DNA from 2 places in the Pseudarthrobacter sp. 10T415 genome. Region 1 is predicted to be linked to the other one. Evidence: riboswitches for the same ligand, from Rfam matches in the RefSeq annotation. Region 1 holds a riboswitch; the other holds the start of a gene.

Region 1 (4,173 bases):
GTGGGCGTATTCGGCGAGCTTGTCGGCGATGCCATCGTAGGAACCCACCAGGCCGCGGCCGTTGAGCCGGGAGCGTGCGGCGACGAACTGGCGGATGGACTGGCCCTTGTCCTTGGCCTCCGCGCGCCACTGGGCCGCGAGTTCCTTGGCGCTTGCGCCGTGGAAGGCGTTGCCGCGGGTGGGGTTGGTGACGTCCACGACGGGGTCCGTTTCGGGAAGCGGACCGTCGGGGTCGTAATCGGTGAGGGTCCGGCCCCAGAACTGTTCCAGATACGCGATGGACGTCTCGGGGCCCACCTGCTGTTCGCGGACCCATTGGTGCTTCTCCTCCGCCTCGGCCTCGGTGGCGCCAAGGATGAACTCCTGGCCGGGGAAGATCTTCACGTCGTCGGCGGGTCGGCCAGCCTTGAGGGTGCGCGCCACGATGTCCTCGCGGAACCTTTTGGCGTCCTCGAGCTCGGCGTGCCGGGAGAAGATCACGTCGGCGTTCCGGACGGCGAAGTCCCGCCCGTCCGCCGAGTCGCCGGCCTGGAAGAGCACCGGATGGTGCTGTGAGGAGCGCGGCAGGCGGCCGGTGATGTCGACGTCGAAACTTGCGTCCGTGCGCCGGACGGGTGTGATGCTGCCTTCTTCTAGCCAGCGCCCGGCATCCCGGGACCCGGCGATTGCGCCGTCGGCCCAGGAATCCCAGATCGCTTTGGCTGTCTGGACGAAGGCCTCGGCCCGGATGTAGCGGTCCTCGTGCTTGAGGAACCCGCCGCGCCGGAAGTTGGCACCGGTCCAGGCGTTGTCCGTGGTGACGATGTTCCAGGCCGCCCGCCCGCCGGAGAGCAGGTCCAGGCTGGCCAGGCGGTGCGCCAGGTCTGCGGGATCGTTGTAGGTGGTGTTCTGGGTGGCCACCAGGCCGATGTTGGTGGTGACGGCGGCCAGGGCCGCGAGGGCTGTCTGGGCATCGGGGCGGCCGGCGACGTCGAGGTCGTGGATGCGGCCCAGGTGCTCGCGCAGGCGCAGTCCCTCGCCGAGGAAGAACGCGGAGAAGAGGCCGCGCTCCGCCGTCTGGGCCACCCGGCGGAAGGATTCGAAGTCCGTTTGGGACCCGCTCTCCGGAGTCTTCCAGACGGTGGTGTGGTTGACGCCCTGGAAGAAGACGCCGAACTGGATCTGGCCGTTGCCGGCGGGGCGGTGGTGGGTGCTCATGATGCTCTCTTTCAGGCCGCGGCGTAGCGGTTGGCGGGGCGGGGAAGGCCGAAGGTTTCGCGGAGGGTGGTTCCGGTGCGCGGTGCGGCCACACCGGCACGGCGCAGTTCCGGCAGCACCTGGGCGGCCAGTTCGGGCAGGTCAACGTCCAGGACGGCGGGGTGGAGCCGGACGCCGTCGGCTGCCCGGAACAGCTCGACCAGCAGCTCGACGAGCCCTGCCGCACTGCCGACGTACCTGGCGCCGCCCTGCCAGGGTTCGTACGCATCAAGCTCCGCGAGGCGCTCCGCCGCGGCCTGGCCACGGGAGTCGAGGACGACGTCGAGCTCCACCAGGGTGCGCGGGGTTCCGGCCGCTGCTGCCGCAGTCGCCGCGGCCGCCAGTCCGTCAACGGAACCGGCGGCGGCGAGCGCCACATCCGCTTCGACGGCGGGGATCAGGTCCGCCGGTGCGAAGACCACCAGCTGGCCCTGCAGCGGGCGGGGAATGATGGACGGGCCCTTCACGGAGAATCTGTCACCGTCAAAGTCGGCGTAGTGGAGCTTATCCCGGTCCAGGTAACGGCCGGTGGCTGCGTCCCGGATGACAGCGCCGTCCTCCCAGGAATCCCAGAGCCGGCGGCCGGCCTCCACCACGTCCGCTGCCTCGGCCAGGACATCGGCTTCGGCGAGTGCCTCGCGGCCCACGGACTGTGCCTCGGCGGGTTCGTTGGCGGCGCTGACCAGCCAGCCGGCCCGGCCGTGGGAGGAGTAGTCCAGGCTGGCCAACTGCGTGGCCACATGGAACGGCTCGGTAAACAGCGTTCCCGCTTCGGGAACCAGGCCGAGGGAGCGGGTCAGCGGAGCCGCGAAGGCCGCGCGCTGCACGGCGTCGATCCGGCCCGCGATGCCGGTGCTGCCGGCATCCAGTACGCGGGAATCGCGGAAGGTGGCCAGGTGGAAGCCTGCGATGTCCGCGGCCTGCACGGTTTCCCGTATCCGGCCGCCGCCCAGCAGGGCGCCGGGAAGGTGGGCGGCGCGGCGCCACGCAGCCGGGTGGGCGCCGTCGCCATCGAGCTCGAGCGCCACTATTTTGGAGCGCAGTTCAGGTACAGGTGTTGAAGCCATGGTTTCCTTCTTCAGGGCCGCAGGGCGGCCGGGACGACATTCACTTGCCGCGGGGCGGCCAGGTCTGTTTCCGGAGCACCCCGCCACAAAATGCCTGAGGGTTGCCGCAGCACCAGCCGGTCCTTGGCGTGCTGACTCTTGACCTATGGCTTGAATGTAGGAGCCGGTCCAATGCGTTGACAAACGCGGTTGTCGCGCGGCGTCAACGCAGGAAATCCCGCGTCAAACAGCGGTTTTTGGCGTCATCTGGGCTCTTCGGCCCACACCCGGAAGCGGGCTCCGTGACGGCCTGTTTCCCCGGGTTTAGCCCGGTGACAGGGCCGCTTGGGACCGGGTGGGCAGGCTCGTAGGGTCATGCCATGCCTACCGCTTCCGCTGTCCCCCTGTCAGTACTCGATCTCAGTCCAGTCCCTGCCGGGCAGTCGGCCGGTAACGCGCTGCGCAACAGCATTGACCTTGCTGTAGCGGCCGAGGGCCTTGGCTACCACCGCTTCTGGCTGGCCGAGCACCACCTGAACCCCGGCGTCGCCGGTTCCGCCCCGCACGTGCTCTCCGCCCTGGTTGCCGCGGCTACCCGGACCATCCGCGTGGGCACGGCCGCCACCATCCTGGGTAACTACCGGCCGCTGCAGGTGGCGGAGAACATCGGCACGCTCGCGGCCGTGTACCCGGAACGGTTGGATTTGGGGTTCGGACGGTCAGGGCAGCCCAGCATGCCGGCCGCGGATTCGACGGGTGCAGGACGGACGACGGCGGAGCCCGCCTCCGCCGTTTACGGCTCCGGCGCGGGTGCGGGCGGTGCTGGTGCTGGTGCGGACGGCACCGCGCTTCATGCGGGCTCAGCCGGCGCGGGCGCTCCGGCGCAACCGGACGAGGGAGCCCGGGTGGTGGACGGGCTCCTGGTCCCGGCGGCCCGGCGGCTCTTCAATTCCGTCCTCCCGCGGAAGTTCCGCCTCCAGGCCGAACTCCTGGGCCGCGAACCCGGCGACGCGGACAACTTCGAAAGCGACGTCCAGGACGTGATCGGGTTCTTCACCGGCGGCTTCCGGACCCGGCACGGCGAGGAAATCACTGTCACTCCGGCGCGGGGCACCACGCCCCAGTTCTGGATCCATGGTTCAACGGCCGGTCCCAGCGCCCGCCTGGCCGGGAAGCTCGGCCTGCCGTTCGGGGCGAACTACCACGTCTCCCCCGCCACCGTGCTGGATTCGGTGGCCGAGTACCGGGCCCATTTCAAGCCGTCGGCCGCGCTGGCGGAGCCATACGTCACCGTCTCCGCGGACGTCCTGGTGGCCGATGACGGGCAGACCGCCCGCACCCTTGGTGCCGGTTATGCCGCCTGGGTGCACAGCATCCGCACCGGCCACGGCGCCATCCCCTACCCCGCACCCAGTGACGGCGGCCGCCTGGATGCGCAGGCAGCCGCACCCGAAACCGGGGCTCCGGACCTCATCCGGGACCGGGTGGAAACGCGGTTCGTGGGCGGCGCGGCGCAGGTGGCGGACCAATTACGCGACCTGCAGCACGCCACGGGCGCCCAGGAACTGTTGATCACCACCATCGCCCACAACCACCGGCACCGCGTGCGCTCCTACGAACTGCTGGCTGCCGAGTGGGGCCTGGCCTGAAGTTTGTCCCATCACCATCCACACACGAGAAGGAAAAGTCATGACCACTGAAACCGAAACAGACACGCAGCTCGTCACGGCCGCAGAAGCCGCCCAACTGATTGCCGGCGGTGCATTGCTGGTTGACGTCCGCAGCGACGCCGGACGCAACAGCACCGGGGCAGTCCCGGGAGCACTGGTGGTGGACCGCGGGCGCGTGGAGGAGGATTTCGGCCCCGGTTCGGACAAACGCCTGGCGCAGG
Region 2 (4,173 bases), on a different contig from region 1:
GGCCGGCTGCTCCAGCAGATCGTCGACCAGCAGCTCGCTCCGGCACTGGAGCTCAAGCCCGACCTGGTGACGCTCTCCGCAGGCGGCAACGACCTGATCCGCCCCGGCGGAGACCCCGACGCCCTGGCCGAAAAGCTGGATTCCGTGGTGCAGATCCTGTCCATGGGCGGCGCCACCGTGGTGCTGTTCAACGGTCCCGATACCGGCTCGTCGGTGCTGGGAAGGATCCGCAGCAAGGTTGCCATCTATAACGAGAACCTGCGGACCGTGGCAGCGCGGCACGACGCCGTGATTGCAGACATGTGGTCCCTGCGGCAGCTCAGCGACCCCCGGATGTGGGACCAGGACCGCCTGCACTTTTCTCCGCTGGGGCACCACACCATCGCAGCCATGGTGCTCGAGTCCCTGAACGTGAAGCACACGCTCGAACCCCGCCACCCCAAGCCGCTGCCGCCGAGCACCTGGCGGGAGGCCCGCACGGGCGACCTCGTCTGGGCCCGCGAATACTTTGTGCCGTGGGTGCTGCGGCGCCTGCGCCACCAGTCCTCGGGCGACGGCATCACAGCCAAGCGTCCGACGCCGGGTCCCGCCTTTGGACCGGGCGTTCCCCTGGGTTCGGGGGAAGGTCCGCTGGGGACGGCCGACGCAGTGCGGCGCTGAGCTGGTCTGGTCTGGTCTGGTCTGGTCTGGTCTGGTCTGGGGCAGCTTGCCGGTGACCGCCGGAACGGCATGCGGTCCGTGACCGTTAAGCTGGAAAGACCCACTCGAGAGGCGCAGCACCGTGAGTAACCTGTTTTTCTGGATCATCATCCTGTCGTTCGTGATCCCGATGGCCATGCGCATGTACCGGAAATCGGTGGCCAAGCGGAACCACGACCAGAGCTTTCCCGGCCGGTACCCCGAGCAGTTCCCCGGTGCCGGCCAATATCCCGGCAGCCAGAACCCGGGCGGCCAGTTCCCCGGTTCCGCCGGGCCGCAGAGCAGGCAGCCGCGCGATGGCTACACCCAGCAGGACTACTACTCGGGCGGGTTCCGGCAGATCGGCCAGCAGGCACCGAACGTCCCCCAGCCCGGGCCCTACCAGTACGGCCAGCCGCCGGTCCCCGGCCAGGGCGGGCAGCCCTTCGGTCAGCCGCCGTACGGGGAGCAGCAGTTCAACCAGCCTCCCTACAACCAGCCCCAGCCCGGCCAGCAGCAGCCCGGCCAGCAGCAGCCCGGCCAGCAGCAGCCCGGGTACCCCGCGCCGGAACAGCGGGCAGCACCCGCCAGTCCCCCGCCGCCGTCGGCCCCGCAGGGATTCCGGGCCCGGAAACTCGCGGAACTGGACCAGAAGTACAGCAACGGCGAAATGTCCATGGAGGACTACATGGCCCGCCGCAGCGAAATCATGAACGGCTAGCCTGCGCCGCAGAAAGCCTCTAAGGGCCTCCGGGCGCCATCACGTCCCCGGGATCATCAATCAGAGGCTTGTTCGCGCCACCTGCCCGTGAGGGTTCGGATCCGCGGACAAGCCTCTGTTTTATGTGCGGGCCGCGCTGCTAGGCCAGGAACTCCGCCCGGAGCTGGGCGCCCAGCTGGCCGATTTCGGTAAGGAAGCCATCGTGGCCGATGGGCGCCTGGATGAGGTGGACCTCGACGTCGCCAGGCAGGGCCCGGGCCAGCTCGTGTGACTGGGACGGGAAGTAGAGCCGGTCCGATTCCACGGCCGCCACGAAGAACCGGGCGGTGGTCCGGGCGAGGGTATCGGCCAGGCTTCCCCGGCCGCGGCAAACGTCGTGGCTCATGAGCGCCTCGGTGAGGGCGATGTAGCTGTTCGCGTCGAAGCGCCGGACGAGCTTGCTGCCCTGGTGGTCCAGATAGCTCTCCACCTGGTACCGGCCCCTGCCGGCAAGGACCCCGCCCTGCAGCGGCGACTCCGAAGCCTGGGCTTCACGGCCGAAGCGGTACTCCAGCTCGGCGGCCGACCGGTAGGTGATGTGGGCAATGCGGCGGGCGAGCGCCAGGCCGTCCTCGGGGCAGGGACCGTCGTAGTAGTCGCCGTGGTTGAAGTTCGGGTCCTGGCGGATGGCCAGGGTCTGCGCCTGGGCGAACGCTATCTGTTCGGCCGTGCTGGCGGCTCCCACCGAGATGACGGCACAGCGCTGCACCCGTTCGGGGAACGTGACGGCCCATTCCAGGGCCCGGGCGCCGCCCATGGAGCCGCCCAGCACCGCGTACCAGCTCCTGATGCCCAGCTGGTCCGCCAGGCGGGCTTCAGCTTCCGTGCTGTCCCGGAGCGTCACCAGGGGGAACCTGGAACCCCAGGGCTTGCCGTCGGGGCCGGGCGAGGACGGCCCGGTGGAGCCGTAGCAGCCGCCCACAATGTTGATGGAGACCACGAAGAAGCGGTCAGTGTCCACGGGGGCGCCGGGCCCGGCCAGGTGTTCCCACCAGCCTTCCTCGTCGGTGTCCCCGCGGGTCACATGCGTGCTGCCGGTCAGGGCGTGCTCCACCAGGATGGCGTTGCTGCCATCGGCGTTCAGGGTCCCCCACGTTTCGTACGCCAGGGTGACGTCCGGCAGGAATCCACCGCCCTCGAGCTGCAGGCCACCGATGGAGGCATAGCGGACAATTCCGTGTTCGGGTGCGGTTGTACGGGCGACGGTAACCGTCATGGCAAGACCTCTTCTACGCGCTTGCCCGCCGTCGTTTACCGGCAGGCCAGGTCTTCACCCGGGGCACCCCGCCGCGGAAGGAGGGTTGCCGGCCAGCAAGCCGGGGCTGTCACTGGCACTCATGACCTGGTTCGAGTGTACGAAACACCCCCCGCTGATGGCCAAGCATGTGACTGGTTGTGACTTGGCGGTCCGCGCTGCCTTTCCCGGACGGCTGACCGGCGGAAAGGGAGGCCGGCCGCCTGGCCGGCCTCCCGCCGTCGTACGTCTTTGGCTTAGCCGGCCGCGCCCTTGGCGGCCCGGAAGCCCGCCTCAAGGTCTGCCAGGATGTCATCGATGTGCTCGATGCCCACCGACAGCCGCACCAGGCCGGGGGTCACGCCCGCTACCGCCTGCTGTTCCGGCGTCAGCTGGCTGTGGGTGGTGGAGGCAGGGTGGATCACCAGGGACCGGACGTCGCCGATGTTGGCGACGTGCGAGTGCAGTTCCAGGGCGTCGACGAACCGCTGCCCCGCTTCGGCTCCCCCGGCAAGGTTGAAGGCGACGACGGCGCCCGTCCCCTTGGGCCCGTACTTGCGGCCGCGCTCGTACCAGGGGCTGGACGGCAGGCCTGCGTAGGCGACGGATTCGACGTCGTCCCGGCGTTCCAGCCAGCGGGCCACCTCGGTGGCGTTGGCCACGTGGCGTTCCACGCGCAGGCTCAGCGTCTCCAGGCCCTGGGCGATCAGGAAGGCGTTGAACGGCGAGACGGCCGAGCCGAGGTCCCGCAGGAGCTGGACGCGCGCCTTGAGGATGTAGGACAGGTTTGCGCCGAGGAGGCCGTTTTCCCCGAGGTCCCTGCCGTAGACCAGGCCGTTGTAGGTGGGGTCCGGGGTGTTGAAGCCCGGGAACCGTTCCGGGTCCTTGCTGAAATCGAACTTGCCTGAGTCGACGATGACGCCGGCGATCGCCGCTCCGTGCCCGCCGAGGTACTTGGTGGCCGAGTGGACCACGATGTCGGCGCCCCATTCCAGGGGACGGATCAGGTACGGCGTGGAGAGGGTGTTGTCCACGATGAGGGGCACGCCGGCCTGGTGCGCCACCCCGGAGATGCCTTCGATGTCCAGGACGTCCTGGCGCGGGTTGGAGACCACCTCGCCGAAGAACAGCTTGGTGTTGGGCTGCACGGCGTCCCGCCACTGGTCCAGGTTGTCCGGGTCAGCCACGAACGTCACGGTGATGCCGAACTTCTTCAGCGTGTGGGCGAACAGGTTGTAGGTTCCGCCGTACAGGCTGGGGCTGGCCACGATGTGGTCGCCCGCCTCTGCGATGTTCAGGATGGCGAAGGTCTCCGCGGCCTGGCCGGAGCTGAGCAGCAGGGCGCCGAGTCCCCCTTCGAGGCTGGCGATGCGCTGCTCCACGGCCTCCTGGGTGGGGTTGCCGATGCGGGTGTAGATGGGGGCCAGTTCCGCCAGGGCGAACCGGTTGGCCGCGCTTTCGGCGCTGGGGAACACAAACGAGGTGGTCTGGTAGATGGGCA

Evidence for each region. Region 1 has a riboswitch for S-adenosylmethionine ahead of AC1DBN_RS13725 (LLM class flavin-dependent oxidoreductase). Riboswitches for the same ligand answer to the same signal wherever they lie in the genome.
Region 2: it holds a riboswitch for S-adenosylmethionine, as region 1 does, so the genes downstream of both, metX (homoserine O-acetyltransferase MetX) here and AC1DBN_RS13725 (LLM class flavin-dependent oxidoreductase) in region 1, are expected to answer to the same signal.

The regions. Positions count from the first base shown of each region.
Region 1 is NZ_JBFTHJ010000010.1:31,309-35,481, forward strand. Features, by position in the region: gene AC1DBN_RS13720 (NtaA/DmoA family FMN-dependent monooxygenase) at 1-1,197, opposite strand, end outside; gene AC1DBN_RS13725 (LLM class flavin-dependent oxidoreductase) at 1,209-2,303, opposite strand; SAM riboswitch class IV at 2,339-2,447, opposite strand; gene AC1DBN_RS13730 (LLM class flavin-dependent oxidoreductase) at 2,663-3,931, shown strand; gene AC1DBN_RS13735 (rhodanese-like domain-containing protein) at 3,972-4,173, shown strand, end outside.
Region 2 is NZ_JBFTHJ010000011.1:87,884-92,056, forward strand. Features, by position in the region: gene AC1DBN_RS14750 (SGNH/GDSL hydrolase family protein) at 1-660, shown strand, start outside; gene AC1DBN_RS14755 (hypothetical protein) at 782-1,399, shown strand; gene metX (homoserine O-acetyltransferase MetX) at 1,539-2,654, opposite strand; SAM riboswitch class IV at 2,667-2,781, opposite strand; gene AC1DBN_RS14765 (bifunctional o-acetylhomoserine/o-acetylserine sulfhydrylase) at 2,930-4,173, opposite strand, start outside.